Regions from separate parts of the Shewanella sp. DC2-4 genome, predicted to be linked through region 1. Evidence: predicted binding sites of a transcription regulator. Region 1 holds the regulator's gene; each other region holds the start of a gene.
What was found. The regulator ArgR, encoded in region 1, controls arginine synthesis, uptake and breakdown. The targets are predictions, from matches to a motif close to ANTGAATANNTATTCANT.

Region 1 (5,267 bases):
GGCGGCGCGACTCAGCCACAAATGCACGCGCAGATTGTAATGAATCTGATTGATTTTAAAATGAACTTGCAAGAAGCGGGCGATGCCCCCAGAATTTTGCATATGGGTTCAACCGAGCCCACTGGCGAAGTGATGAATGATGGTGGCTACGTCAGTCTGGAATCAGGTTTTCCGGTAGAAACCCGCCGTGAGTTGATTAAGAAAGGCCATGTACTGCGTGATGGACTTGGGGAGTTTGGTGGCTATCAAGCCATTGGATTTAATGCCGAAACCGGTGTATATCGTGCGGCCTCTGAGAGTCGCAAGGATGGTCACGCCGCAGGCTATTAACACTAAGATAAATGCTAAGGTAAGCTCAATACTGAGTGAACCTGACGTCATTGATTCGATTAAACTGATTGACGAGACTTTTACAGTCTCGTCAATTTTTACGTTTAAGGGTCTGGGGTGGGATAATGCTCCGCTATTGGCATTATCATAAACAGATCAGAGCAAACTGTGCGTTAGTTAATGTCATTTTTAGGTAAAGTTGCGGATAATATTGCCGAAAATGAATTTAGAAAAAGGGTGATAACCAAATGGATATTCAAAATATGCCGCGTGAACAGTTGGGTGTGTGTGCAGAGGGGAACTTACACAGTGTCTATTTGATGTTTAATGCCAATGACAATGTCGAGTCGCAATTACGTCCCTGTCTTGCCAACGTTGCGCAGTATATTTATGAGCTGACAGATCAATATTCCGACAGTGCATTCAATGGTTTTGTTGGTATTGGTGCTAATTATTGGGATAGCCTCTATCCTACTGCTCGCCCAGAACTGCTCAAACCTTTCCCTGCGATGCAAGTGGGCAGTCGTGAAGCGCCTGCAATTGAATATGATTTATTTGTGCATATTCGCAGTGATCGTTACGACATTCTGCATCTAGTGGCTAATGAAATCAGCCAAATGTTTGAAGACTTAGTGGAGTTAGTTGAAGAAGAGCGTGGCTTTAGATTTATGGATAGCCGTGATTTAACCGGCTTTGTCGATGGCACCGAAAACCCTAAGGGGCGCCACCGCCAAGAAGTGGCACTTGTGGGTGATGAGGATACTGAGTTTAAGGGGGGCAGCTATATCCATGTGCAAAAATATGCCCATAACTTGAGTAAGTGGCATAGATTACCAGTTAAAAAACAAGAAGATATAATCGGTCGTACTAAGCAAGATAATATCGAGTATGAATCTGAAGATAAGCCACTGACCAGCCATATCAAGCGCGTTAATCTTAAAGATGCCGATGGTAAGTCAATGGAGATCCTGCGTCAGAGTATGCCCTATGGTTCGCTGAAGGAGCAGGGATTAATGTTTATCTCTAACTGCCGCACGCCAGAACATTTTGAAAAGATGCTGCATAGCATGATGTTTGGTGATGGCGAAGGCAATCATGATCACTTGATGCATTTTACTAAGGCGATGACAGGTTCATCTTTCTTTGCCCCTGCACTGGATTTTATGCTGCAGTTCGACGAATAAGCTTTCTATAATCAAGCCGAATTAGTATCAATCGAGACGCACTTAAGCTAACGCCTAAGTGCGTTTTTTTATGCTAATGCGCGGGAACCCATTTTTTGATATCGAGCTGCCATTGCAGGGCGGTGAAATCGATAAAGGCGCGCACTAGATTTTGCTGATAACTGCGGGACAAATATACCGCCCACAGGGTTTGGCCTGGTGTCGTAAAGTCGGGTAAGACTTCTTTGAGCTGACCACTGGCAAGGTATTGGTTAGCCAAGTCACAGGGTAACCGCACTATGCCATGTCCACGTAGCGCCGCACTGACCAACACTCCCATATCGTTAGCCCTAAGATTCCCTGTAACTTTGACGTGCTCGGCTTGCAGTTCTTTTAGAAAAGGCCAGTTTTGTTGCGCTGAGTGTATGAGGCAGTTGTGGGCCAGCAGATCAATGGGTTCGAGGAGTAGCGTTGCGCTATCAAGATAGCTCGGTGCCGCGCAAAGTACCGCATCTATGGTCATCAAACGCCGAGCTATGAGATTCTCATCGGGCTGCTCGGTATAACGTAGCGCCACGTCGACGCTCTCATCTACCAATTGCGCAAAACTGTCCGACATCACCAGTTGAATGTTGACCTTAGGATGAATTTTAATAAAGCGATCGACGACATCAAACAGACTGTGCTGCCCTAAGCCAATAGGCGTAGTGATACGAATACTGCCTACCAGTTCACTGTTATGGCTGTGGGCACGGCTCTCCATGGCAGCAACTTCACTTAAGATCCGCTGGCAAAATTGTAGCGCTTCCTCACCCTGCAAAGTCAAGCTGGCGCTGCGCGTGGTGCGGTGTAATAAGCGTAAACTCAACCACTGCTCCACTTCTTGAATATGACGGGAAACCTGCAGACGGCTGAGGTCTAAATGTTCGGCAGCTTTGGTAAAGCTGCCACAGTTTGCGACTTCGACGAAACTGCGTATTGCGGCAATTTTATCCACATTAGTATCCTATATTGAAACAATCATGCTCAATTATTGATGTTTATTAGGTGAAAAACTGCAAGTAAACTGGATCCAATGTAAATCATCTGAGTGGGACAATGAAATGAAAATCGCAATTTTAGGTGCAACGGGTTGGATTGGTGGTGCAATTTTAAAAGAAGCACAGAGTCGTGGACATCAAGTGACAGCATTAGTGCGTGATCCAAGCAAGTTATCCGTGGCTGACGTGGCAGTACGTGCCGTGGATTTAGAGCAGCCATTGGTCGCCGATACCTTTGCTGGCGTAGATGTCGTGATTGCCGCCGTTGGTGGCCGCGCCCAACAAAATCATGGTCTAGTGGCGAGTACGGTTCAGCATTTACTGGATGTGCTGCCTAACGCTAACGTGTCACGTTTATTGTGGGTCGGTGGTGCTGGGAGTTTAGAAGTGGCGCCGGGTGTGGCGCTGGTCTCTAGCCCAGATTTCCCCGCAGCATATAAAGATGAGGCGTTAGCTCAGGGTGAAGCTTTGCAGGTATTCCGTGCGGCGCAAACTGCAATCAATTGGACCTTTGTGAGCCCAGCCGCTGAGATTTATCCCGGTGAGAGTGAAGGCCCGTACCGTCTTGGTGGTGACAGCTTCTTTACCGATGCCAATGGTCGCAGCCGCATTTCTGTTACAGATTACGCAAAAGCCATGGTAGATGAAGCCGAAAAGGGCGCTCACCCAAACCAGCGCATCAGCGTGGCTTACTGACCTTAGCGTATAAACATCGGTGCGCGAGAGATTGGCTTAAATGTGTAACGTAATCGGGACAATGGCGCAAATAACCAGCGCTATATTGCACTTAAAAACGTACAGATAAAATAGAACAGGTCAGCTCACTGACCTGTTTTTTATTCTGCGTAATTGAATAAAGATTTGATGGTTTCTAAGGTATCGGCGATATCTTGGATGCTCGATGGGCAAATAAAGATAGTGTCATCACCGGCAATCGTACCCAAAATGCCTTCTGGTTTACCGATAGAATCCAACAAGCGGGCAATCAGCTGCGCGGCTCCTGGGCTAGTTCGCACGACGATCATCGCTTGGTTGTGATCGACGTCGAGTACCAAATTCTTCAGCGGGCTACCCGCGGTGGGTACGCCTAATTCGGCTGGTAAGCAATACACCATCTCTTGCTTAGCGTTGCGAGTCCGCACTGCGCCGAACTTGCTGAGCATGCGTGACACTTTCGATTGGTTAATATTACCAAAGCCTTCAGCTTGCAAGGCGGTGACGATTTCACTCTGAGAGCCAAAGCGCTCTTCTTTTAAAATCGACTTAAAAATTCTAACAAGGTCATCCTGATTCTTGGTCGTTTGCATAATATTATTATTCGTTATTCAAAAAAACAGGCCCATTTTGAATATTTTTAGAAAAATTGTCAACAAATAACCAGATTGGTTGAATAAAAATTCACTAAGCCCCAGTGGTTAAGCGTTTGTAGGGGGCATAAAAATCCCAATTTGAGTAATTGTTCTACATTGCTTCTACATTATTCCGGAATTCTTTTGTCCCACGACTAAGGGATAATTGAAATTGTTGTGACATTCCAGTAATGTGACGCCAACGCAAATTAGATCCATGTCACACATATCCGAGAAATAACGGAGATAACTATGAAAGTTGCTGTACTTGGTGCTGCTGGTGGTATCGGCCAGGCTCTTGCCCTACTGTTAAAAACTCAATTGCCTGCGGGTTCACAATTGTCTCTATATGATATCGCACCGGTAACTCCGGGTGTTGCGGTTGACTTGAGTCACATTCCAACTGCTGTTGAAATCAAAGGTTTTGCTGGTGAAGATCCAACGCCTGCCCTCGTGGGTGCTGACGTTGTTCTAATTTCTGCTGGTGTTGCGCGTAAGCCTGGTATGGATCGTTCAGATCTGTTCAATATCAATGCGGGTATCGTTCGCAACCTGATCGAAAAAGTAGCGGCAACTTGCCCTACGGCTTTGGTTGGCATTATCACTAACCCAGTCAACACGACCGTAGCTATCGCTGCAGAAGTGATGAAAAAAGCGGGTGTTTACGATAAAAACCGTCTGTTCGGTATCACGACTCTAGACGTGATCCGTTCTGAAACTTTCATCGCCGAATTAAAAGGCCTGAACGTTGCTGACGTTAAAGTCAATGTGATCGGCGGCCACAGCGGCGTGACCATTCTGCCATTACTGTCTCAAGTTGAAGGCGCGACTTTCACTGACGAAGAAGTGGCAAGTCTGACGACTCGCATCCAAAACGCGGGTACAGAAGTGGTTGAAGCTAAAGCCGGTGGCGGAAGCGCGACTCTGTCTATGGGTCAAGCGGCTTGCCGTTTCGGTCTGTCTCTGGTTCGTGGTCTGCAAGGCGAAGCTAACATCGTTGAATGCGCCTATGTTGACGGCGGCAGCGAGCATGCTGAATTCTTCGCACAACCTGTGCTGTTAGGCAAAAACGGTATTGAAAAAGTACTGCCTTACGGTGAAGTGAGTGCATTCGAAGCTAACGCTCGTGATTCTATGTTAGATACGCTGAAAGGCGATATCAAACTAGGCGTTGATTTCGTTAAATAATCTTTCGGATAATCTTTTTAGATTATGACGAATTAAAAACGGAGCCATTGAGCTCCGTTTTTTTATGCCTGCGTTTTACTCTTTCTAAAGCTCATTCAGCGGCGCTTAGTGGGAATTTGGCAGTTATCATCGCAGCGGGCTTTGCCCGTCAGTAAATAAGAGATGCGATATCTGTGTTTTGCGAATCTGAGATAGCA
Region 2 (5,267 bases), 3.2 Mb from region 1:
AGCGCTTTCAAAAATAGAGAGTATAACTGGGCTAAAGCCAGAAACAGGCGACGAAGGCTATACCTATGAAATTCAAAGCCTCGGTCTCTGGCTTTGGCGGCAATCCAATGAGCCAAACGATGAAGAAGGTTTGTATTTTTCAACAATCGGTGTTGGTGCGGCCAACACGTAACAAGTCAAAGCACTCGGACTTGGTAAAGCTGTTATCTTTTTTGTTCCAAAAAAGCCGCTAACTTCACCAAGCCGGTGTTTGAGGCGTTAAGCGCTAAACAAATTTAGAGTGATTTATGCCAATAATAGATCTCAAACCAATTGAAAACGAACATCAAAAATCCTTATTCATAAATCATTTAGATGCTTTAATTCAAACTTATCAGCATAGTTCATTCGGTAGAAGCTATGTTGACTCAACTAAAAATTTTGTAAACGAAACAGAAGTTCAGGTTAGCATTGATTCTGTAGATGGGGTGATATTGATTAAAATAGTTTCCGATCTTAAAAACAGATTACTTCATATAGAATATGAAGATCTAAATAACAATGTTTTGACCGAGAAAATAACAGCACTAATACAGACTGCACTATTAAAATCACTAGGCTCTGTTAAGCAGATTTTTTATCGCCGATTTCACTACACATATTTTGGTGAACAATTAGATGGGGAGTATTGGGTTAAAGGTGTCAGGATTGCGCCAGTGTATTATGATGAAGAAACGAAACAGATAAGGAATATTGAGCGCTATTTTTCAATCGAGCTCGAAGTAGCTGCAATAGATGAACATGACGCCAATGCTATTAGCAATGAAATGGCTGATATATATGCAGCAAGATTATCTCTATTTCTGGATGTTGGGATATCCCCTCCACGTTCTGAACAAAAATGGTTTCTATCTGAAAACTATATAGAATCAAGTATACTTCGACAAACAGGATATTATGGCTATGACCATAAACTTGAACGAATGCCGAAGAAAAAAGAAATATGTAAACTTGGTGCTTATCATGAATCTTTACATCCATATCTTCATTACGTTGGTGAAACACTAAAACTCCCAACAGAAACAAGAAAGATTTTTTCTGCTTTAGAAAAAAGCGATCAATTACTTCAATTGGCATTCAATAAATGTTGTTTTTTATATCAACAAGCTCTTACGGCAGGCAGATATTACCCTACTGTTGAATTATCATACCTAGTTGCAGCAATTGATGCTCTCACAAAATGTGAATCAGAGAAGCTAATACATTTTGGTGAATTTATTAGGTTTTATTCTGGTGCAGACGGAAATGTTGATGAATTTATAGATTTTATGCATGGCACAGTCAGATCGGCTCATTTCCATGCTGGTGAATTTTCAATTGGCGAATATTCATATACTAGATTATCAACAATTAGATATTCTGATGTTAATAAAAGAATGCTTGAGCATAATTATCGAACATGTCGAAAGTTAATTCGTAATGCGATAGCCAATTGGTGTCAACTTTTGATTAAAAATACCTGTGAAAGCGCTTAATAATAACTTAGATTTGGACGTCACTACGTGCCGCCAATTAAGTCGAAGTTACCCATAGAAATTTTAATTCGAAACACACTAATTCTAACTAAAAGTCTAACTAGGAAATATCCCAAAGTGAGTTGTGTGGTGTCGAGTGGAGATTGTACGATTAAGTCACGCTATATAATCAAAACAGCCAGTTCGTGTATGAGTTAGTGCAAAAAGGGGAGTCAGTTAATCTGACTCCCCTTTTTTAGAACGCTTGTTGGACTTACATTAAAACCTACGTTAGGCCCAAACTAGCGTAATGTTAGAACAATAAATGCGCCACACCTGCGATAACAGGCAGTGTCACTAAGGTGCGTAGAATAAACACCACGAAAAGCTCAACGAAGTTGACGGGAATTTTACTGCCGATAAGCAGTGCACCGACTTCACTCATATAGATCAACTGAGTCACAGATAAGGCTGCAATTACAAAGCGGGTCATATCTGATTCAATTGAGCTGGCAAGGATTGACGGAATAAACATATCCGCAAAACCGACTACGATTGTTTTAGAGGCTTCAGTGGCTTCTGGAATATGCAGTAATTCGAGTAATGGAATAAACGGCATCCCCAGATAGTTAAAGATGGGCGTGTGCTCGGCAATAATCAGTGCCAGCGTACCAATGGCCATTACCACAGGGATAATACCAAACACCATATCGACAACGTTTTTAATACCTTCATTTAAGACCGCTTTTATGCCACCAGCACTGGCGGCTTTTTCTAAGGCTTTATCAAAGCCCCAAGATAAGGCGCCATGTCCAGCAGGGATCAGCTCATCATCTGGCATGCGTGGTGTGTCATCTATGTAGTTGTCTTTCTTCCACGATAATGGTGGCAGCTTAGGCACAATCACAGCGGCGGCAAAACCCGCGAGGCACACAGTCAAATAAAAGGGCACAAACATATGCTCTAACTTAACTTGTGAAATCACCACTAAGCTGAAGGTAATCGATACCGCCGAGAAGGTTGTACCAATAACTGCGGCTTCTCTCTGGGTATAAAAACGGGCTTCGTATTGTTTGCTGGTCAGCAAAATGCCGACACTGCCATCACCTAACCATGAGGCCATACAATCGATAGCGCTACGACCCGGTAGATTGAACACAGGACGCATGACTTTCGTTAAGAGTGTGCCAAAGAGCTCGAGTAGGCCGAAGTTCAGCAGCAGCGGCAGTAACATACCTGCAAAGATAAATACCGAGAACAACACAGGTAATAAGTCGTTTAAGACTAATGCGCCAGTGCTCGAGGAGTTGATGATCTCTGGACCTAAACCTAAGTAAGTCAGTACGATAAACACTGCACCTAAGATCCGAGTCGTCAACCACATGGGGCTGACATTCAATAAACCATTAAGGAAGTGATTTTGCGTAACGAATGTGGGCTTAAACACTTTTGACAGTAAAGAGGCCAGCGCCGTAGTCACAACAATAATAGTCACTATGAGGGTTAGCACACCGCTCAATGCGCCTTGCAGTGCTTTAGATATGATAGCGATAGGAATTGTGATCGCATCGTTGTAGCTGATAGGGGTCATAAATAACAACAGACCAATCAGCGAAGGGACGATAAAGGTGAGTATCGTCTTAATGTTTCGGTTTTTATTTTCAGTAGCCAATGTTGTACACCTTAAAGTACGAGTCGTACATGGTAAATTTGAATAAATAGCCGCACGTAACAAGCTGTCGACGCTAATTAAGGTGCATTTAAATTCAACTCAAAAACGAGAATGGGGAAGATTACTCGCTTAGCTTCTCTATGTAAAACGATTCGCTAGTTAGTTTGATATAAGCAGCAAAACAGCATAGTTATTTTACTTCAGTTGTCGATAAATTAAGAGTGGTTATATTGGATTGTATTACTGTAAAAGCATTATTAAACATTGATTTACCATCGCCTACCTTAGGTGGGTTAACGACTGGTTAATTACTTGTTTGCTGATGTGTGTGAAACTATCCAGATGTTATTTCTGCACAAAAAAACATCAGCAACTTTAGCGCTACTGCCATGTTGGCTGGTTTTCTGTTCGATTTGAAAGTGCAATAGAGATAACTCTGGCTATATAGCGTTGACGAGAACCTGTTGTGCATATCGCGGTAATGTTAAGGATCCTTGGGCATTAGGACACATTTTTATGCGATAAGCCTTTAAATCGACTTATCTCTAAAAGTGACCTTCTCCATTATCTTGATGCTTTTGTGATTGACTAAAAAGTCGCAAATAACGATGAAAGTAAAAATATTATTCATAAAGCGGATACCTGCCGCTTTAAATCTTCTCATTTCCATGTAAGTTAGTATTACTCCCATCCAGCTCTAGTATTCATGATCGCAAAAGTACAGAAGGTTACGATTAAAGGCGGCTCAACACTGGCCATTAAGTTTGGTTTTTTGGGGATCTTTGGGCTTTTAATTGGCATTGTTATTACTGTTTTGGGGTTCGATGATTCTGAATTCCATCGCTTCAATTTTTTGAATCACACCCTAAGTGAATTAGGGACTTATGGTCATTCGTCTTTCGCTGTCATTCTCAACGGTGGATTGTTTTTTGGCAGTTTAAGCCTCGTTTTCTATTGTTTGTCTTCTTTGCAGCAGGTAACTTCTTGCTGGGGATACCCTTTCTTTATCAGTTTGGCTCTCACTTTTCTGGCTTTAGCGAGCGTGGGATTATTTCCGGTGAACGTGTATCACTTGCATGTTCTTGGGCTGAAATGGTTTTTCTATCTGGGGAGTTTGAGTGCGATCTTCTACTTAGCCTTGGTCTGTTTCGGCAAGTCTAACTTTGGCCGTTGGACTGGGTTGTTGGCGTTAATAGTCTTATGTAGCATGTTGACGTTTCTGTATGCGCCACAGCTCAATTTAGGTTTGACCGAAGGCGATAGACCGTTTTATCAGGAGATGGTATTGCAACTGCCGCGTCCTACTTTGTGGTGGCCAGCCCTACTAGAATGGATTGGACTGGGAAGTTTATTGTGTTGGACAAGTGTGCTGCTTTTTAGCCAGTTAAGCTTCAGCCAAGATCCCAAAATCATTGGCTGAGTTATCTTTAAATTTAGGCTTAACTTCAGCTCTAGGCTATGGATTCACATGCACAGCAAGGCCCGCTTCACCAAACCAATAACCGTTGCACTGGGTTATATCAAGGTTGCTATTCATTGAGAAATCCTGAGTATTTTTAGTCGCTTGAATCGTATCGACCAAAGTATTGGCTTTAGTGATGCAGTCAAGACTACTGGGTGATACTCGAAACACATCGACCCCCATCTGTGTCATTGCCGCTATTTCACTGCGTAAATCTAAACAGCTAGCGGATTGGGTTTGAATTCCATTGAGCCTGAGTAAAGGTTGCTGCTCTTGGGTTTGCGCGAGTAGTCCTTTACTGTATTCACGGCACACCGTTTCGCAATGATCTTTCGTGAGCTGTTTGTGTCTAGCGGTAAAGCAGCGTGCTGAATGGGCGAGTGGTAAATAGCCGTGGCCGAGCACTTCCACCTCAAATGATGGCTGCTCTTGAATTACTTGTTGTAACCAAGCCTTAGATAGCTCCACTGGCATCACAAATCTTTGCATTCCAAACCGCTGCAAGATATCTAAACTAGCACGATTGTAGTTATTGATACTCGCGCCGCAGACAAAGGGTAACTTACGTTCTTTGGCAAGATACACTGCCGCCATATCGTTTGCTTCGACGATAAATTCACCGTTATCGACCTGGCGTTTG
Region 3 (5,267 bases), 560 kb from region 1:
TCGTAAATCGCACCGCTCGCAATCGTTGGGTAGATATAGTCTTTAACGAATTCTTCTTTTAGATCGACGATATGACATTCAGAAGCACCTGAAGCTAAAGCTTTTTCAGTCAAGCCAACCAGCTCTTCTTCGCCTTGGCCAACGTCGGCGCAGAATGCGATGATTTCACAGTTATCGTAGTTTTCTTTTAACCAAGGAATAATGGCCGAGGTATCTAGACCACCTGAATAGGCTAAAACCACTTTTTTCACGCCAGTATTTTTTATCTCGATAGACATCTTAAATTCCTATGACTCGTTTCTCTCAGGGAGAAAACAGGCTGCTAAACAGGGTTAATTTAACTAAATAAGGTTACCAGTACCGCATTTTGGGCATGCATCCGATTTTCGGCTTGTTGCAGAATTAAGGATCCTGCACCGTCCATCACTTCATCTGTTACTTCTACACCACGGTGGGCGGGCAAACAATGCATAAAGAAGTTAGCGCCCGCTTTCGCCATCAAAGCTTTGTTTACTTGGTATGGTGCAAACTTCGCTTTGATATCCGACAAAGGCGTTGGATCGCCCATTGAAATCCAAGTATCAGTATAAATAGCGTCGTGACCTTCAATCGCATCGATATCTGAAGTCAGCACTATCTTGCCGCCATATCGTTTGGCGAGCTCTTGCACTTCTGCCACTACGTAGCCATCAGGAAAGTGACCCGCCGGGCAGATCACTGTCATGGTGGCACCGAGAATAGCCGCACAGTACATCAGCGAGTTAGTGACATTATTACCATCACCAACATAAGCTAATTTAGCTTTACTGACATCCTCAAACTGCTCTGCCAGAGTTAAAAAGTCAGCTAAGGCTTGGCAAGGATGATAAAGATCCGACAGCGCATTGATCACGGGCACTGAGCCGAACTCGGCTAATTGTTCGATAGTGGTGTGTGAATAGGTTCTCGCCACAATTGCGTCGGCCCAACATGACAGGTTAGAAGCAAAGTCAGCAACCGATTCCCGTTTTCCCAGTTCACCATTTTGCTGGTCTAGGTATAAACAGTGGCCACCGAGCTTATTAATACCGATATCAAAGCTGACGCGAGTTCTGAGTGAGGGCTTTTCAAATAACATCACCACACTCTTGCCATCCAGCGCATGACGATACTCAGCCGGATTGGCTTTAATCGTTTTTGCCAAGGCAATTAGATCCTGTAACTGCTGCTGGGTTAAGTCTTTTATCGATAGTAAATGCTTCATAACCTACTCCACTTATGGTTGGATTTGTGTTCCTACGGCTTCACCTTTTGCTAATGCGATTAATTGGCTTGCATCACGCCACGAGGCAACTTGTACCGCCTGCCCCATCCACTGTGCTACTTCGAGCGCAGCTTCAACTTTGACCTTCATTCCCTTTTCGATCACACCTTGCTTAACAAGGTCTGCTATCTGCTTGCCATTTAAACTATGGATGAGCTGGCCTTTACCATCGAGCACCCCAGAAACATCCGACAGTAGCACTAACTTGCCGCCCACTAATTTGGCTAATGCAGTTGCCGCTTGGTCTGCATTGACGTTAAGCATTTGGCCATCGTCCATCATGGCGATGGAGCTACAAATCGGCATCCAACCTTGGGCGAGGATAAATTTAAGATAAGTGCCATCGTTTGGCGTGACTTCGCCCACTAGGCCTAAACGCTCATCTTTAATCTTAGCCGAAACAGTATTGCCATCGGCAAGGCTCATGCCCACACTCACAATGCCAGCCTTAGTCGCTGCGCCTTGAAGAATTTTGTTCGAAGTACCCGCAAGTGCGCCGGCAATAATCGGCATTTGCTCAGGCGGAGTCACACGCAAACCTTCTAACTTGACGGTTTCCATACCATTCGCTGCTAGCTGCTCATCCACCAGACAGCCGCCGCCATGCACCATCAACACTTGCTGACCATTGGCTAACATAGCCGCAGCCGTATCCATCAATCGCGCCATCCCCATTTCACATTGCAGCAGCGCGCCGCCCACTTTAAGCACTAATACTGAGTTGTTTGTAGACATCTTGACGACTCTCTTAAATAAGGATGAACAATTAAAGGTTAAAATGAATCTTTATGCATTGCAGCGCTTGGCTGGCAGCACCTTTCATCAAGTTATCGATGGCACTGGCTACCACTAAGTAACCACTATTCTCATCAAACTTCCAACCTAAGTGACAGTTAGGTGTCAGCACCACATCGTCCACTTTCGGGAACTGATTGTGCTTTACGGTTACCAATGGCGCCTTGTCATACACGCTATAGGCCGCTGCCACATCGGCAGTCGTAGTGCCTGGTTTTAGCTGCACGGTAATGGTCGCTAAAATGCCACGCTTAAAGTTGCCAAGGTGCGGGGTAAATATCACTTCTTGACCAAGCTGAGTGGCGATCTCGGGTTGATGTCTGTGGCCTAATACGCCGTAAGGTGTCAGGCTCACTTCACAAAAACTGGTGTGTAACTGCGCTTTACGGCCCGCACCTGTTACGCCGCTCACGGCATTGATCACCGGATAAGCCGATGTCAGTAAACTCGCTAGCGGTTTTAACGCTGTCAATGATGCGGTCGGGTAACAACCTGGCACGGCAATCATCTTAGTCGCAGCGATTTCTTTAGCATTCCATTCGGCAAGGCCATACACAGCTTTGGCTAAAACTTCAGGATATTCATGCTCAAAGCCATACCACTTCGGATATTGCGCCACATCGCTAAAACGATAAGCACCGCTTAAATCGAATACCGCTAACCCTTGGCTATAAAACCAAGCCGCTAAATGCAGGCTCACCGAGTGCTCAGTCGCTAACACCACGGCATCAGCTTCGGCAACGATTTTTACCTTAGCTTCATCGGACAATGGCGACAGCGTTAATGCAATATGGCTATAGCTAGGATACAAATCCGCTAAAGGTTTACCTTTATCTAAACTGTTTTCAGAAACATACAACCCCTGAATCGTCAGATCTGCTTCTGCATGGATTAAAGCGGTCAGTTGCGCGCCTGTGTAACCACTGGCACCAATAATGGCGATATTTTTCATGTTTTTTGTCTTATTAACCGAATCAAAGAAACTTAAAGAGTAGATGAATAGCTTACACGCAACCGCGCATATCTATGATGACAAGACTATCGTCGCAGGAAATCGTAATAGGTTGTTATTTTATTCACTGTCAGGCTAATACTGTGCATCATGATATTCACTCTACAGGTCACAGAGGGTGACTCATCTCAACTGATGGCTAGACTACCACAAAGATCTACTTATGCAATATATGTGAATATATATTTTTAATTTATTTTCATATTTTAAGCTCAAACTGGGATATCGAAGACACAGTTCCCATTCAGTTAACTCGTTAATAACACAGTTATCCAGGGTCAACATGAGTCAAAATCAGTCCTTTTCATTAACAGCTAAGATACATGTCTGCAAAGCAGAAAATGATGCACTTCATATTCACTTGCACTAATCATCAAAAAATATTGCGTGACTTCGCATTTCTATTGAATATTCTTCATCAAATACCGTGATTGGTTGCATATCGGATAAGCCAGTCGTATAAGTTATAAGTTCTGCTGTTGACCATAGCCCCAAGTGATAGGTATTGTGCTAACGGGCTAAATGCACAGCGGAATTTTCATGTTTTTCTATTCGGAGTAACTATGTCAGTAACCATGGCAGACAATATGACAGATATGTATGCGTCATTAAGATCGAACGTGAGTATGTTAGGCCAAATCCTTGGCGATACTATGCGTACCCATCTTGGGGACTCTTTTCTTGAGAAGGTTGAACAGATCCGTAAGCTTGCCAAAGACTCACGCCGAGGCGATCAAGCCGCCAGAGAGCAAATGCTCGAGTTACTGACAGCTTTGCCAGACGAAGAATTAGTCCCTTTTGCAAAAGCTTTTAACCAATTTCTTAACTTAGCTAACTTATCCGAGCAATTTCATACTATCAGTCGTAATTGCGACGAACTTGTCTGCGTACCAGACCCAGTGGAACAACTCCTAGGCCGCATGCTCAATGGTCGTGTCGACCAAGCTAAAATGCTCGACTGTCTAAAAACACTGGATATTGATCTGGTGCTAACAGCGCACCCCACTGAAATATCCCGTCGCACCCTGATCCAAAAATACGCCGCCATTGTCGACTGCTTAACAGAGCAAGAAAACGACCAACTGTCGGATAGAGAACGTCAACAGATCAACCTGCGCCTGCGCCAATTAATCGCGCAAATATGGCACACCAATGAGATCCGCCGCGAGCGCCCAACTCCAGTAGATGAGGCTCGCTGGGGATTATCCACCATTGAAGAGTCACTCTGGCATGCGGTGCCTGACTTCTTAAGACAACTTAACGATCGAGTGCAGCAACGCACAGGGCAGCAATTACCGATTGATATAGCGCCAGTGCGCTTTTCAAGCTGGATGGGCGGCGATCGCGACGGCAACCCGTTTGTAACTGCCAAAGTCACCCAAGAGGTGCTCGATCGTAACCGCCATGCTGCCGCCAGATTATTCTTAAAAGACATAGTCCTACTGGTCGGTGAACTGTCGATGGAAGAAGCCAATGATGAGTTAAAGGCTTATACCAATAACAGCTGCGAACCTTACCGCCACGTGCTGCGATCTATTCGTCAAAGACTGCGTGACACCATAGATTATTTGAATGCGCGCATCGAAGGCCACAATCCTGAAGTCGATAAGTCGAGCCTGATTTGGCAAGAAAGTGATCTCAAAGCGCCGCTAGAAATGCTCTATAAGAGTTTAACCGACTGCGGTATGCGCTTAATCGCCAACGGTTTATTGCTCGACATTCTCCGCCGTCTCGCCTGTTTTGGCATTCATATGCTCAGACTCGACATTCGCCAAGACGCCAGCCGTCACAGCGATGTGCTCGCCGAGTTAACTCGCTATCTCGGCATGGGTGATTTCAACCATTGGGATGAAACCGAGAAGCAAGCCTTCCTATTACGTGAACTCAGCAACCGTCGTCCACTGATCCCAAGTAACTGGCAACCCTCAGCCGATGTGGCCGAAGTGCTTAATACCTGTCGTTTGATTGCTAAACATCCGGCAAAAGCACTCGGATCCTATGTGATTTCGATGGCGGGTAAACCATCGGATGTCTTAACGGTTTTACTCTTGCTCAAAGAAACGGGCTGTTCGCACCCAATGCGCGTGGTACCGCTGTTTGAAACCTTAAGCGACTTAAACAACGCCGCGGCCTGTATTACCGATTTGCTCGATATCG

Region 2: a site for ArgR is predicted at 3,247-3,264, ahead of HQQ92_RS04280 (YjiH family protein). Genes of this name have one in related genera too.
Region 3: a site for ArgR is predicted at 3,284-3,301, ahead of argC (N-acetyl-gamma-glutamyl-phosphate reductase). Genes of this name have one in related genera too.

Annotation. Positions count from the first base shown of each region.
Region 1 is NZ_JABRVR010000002.1:4,018,767-4,024,033, reverse strand. It holds gene ggt (gamma-glutamyltransferase) at 1-330, shown strand, start outside; gene HQQ92_RS18260 (Dyp-type peroxidase) at 579-1,514, shown strand; gene HQQ92_RS18255 (LysR family transcriptional regulator) at 1,588-2,490, opposite strand; gene HQQ92_RS18250 (NAD(P)-dependent oxidoreductase) at 2,597-3,229, shown strand; gene argR (transcriptional regulator ArgR) at 3,370-3,840, opposite strand; gene mdh (malate dehydrogenase) at 4,135-5,070, shown strand; gene HQQ92_RS18235 (thiol-disulfide oxidoreductase DCC family protein) at 5,166-5,267, opposite strand, start outside.
Region 2 is NZ_JABRVR010000002.1:817,572-822,838, forward strand. It holds gene HQQ92_RS04270 (hypothetical protein) at 1-172, shown strand, start outside; gene HQQ92_RS04275 (hypothetical protein) at 288-1,514, shown strand; gene HQQ92_RS04280 (YjiH family protein) at 1,807-3,165, opposite strand; gene HQQ92_RS04285 (hypothetical protein) at 3,872-4,585, shown strand; gene HQQ92_RS04290 (U32 family peptidase) at 4,622-5,267, opposite strand, start outside.
Region 3 is NZ_JABRVR010000002.1:4,579,733-4,584,999, forward strand. It holds gene HQQ92_RS20805 (argininosuccinate synthase) at 1-278, opposite strand, end outside; gene HQQ92_RS20810 (ornithine carbamoyltransferase) at 338-1,243, opposite strand; gene argB (acetylglutamate kinase) at 1,256-2,038, opposite strand; gene argC (N-acetyl-gamma-glutamyl-phosphate reductase) at 2,070-3,050, opposite strand; gene ppc (phosphoenolpyruvate carboxylase) at 3,674-5,267, shown strand, end outside.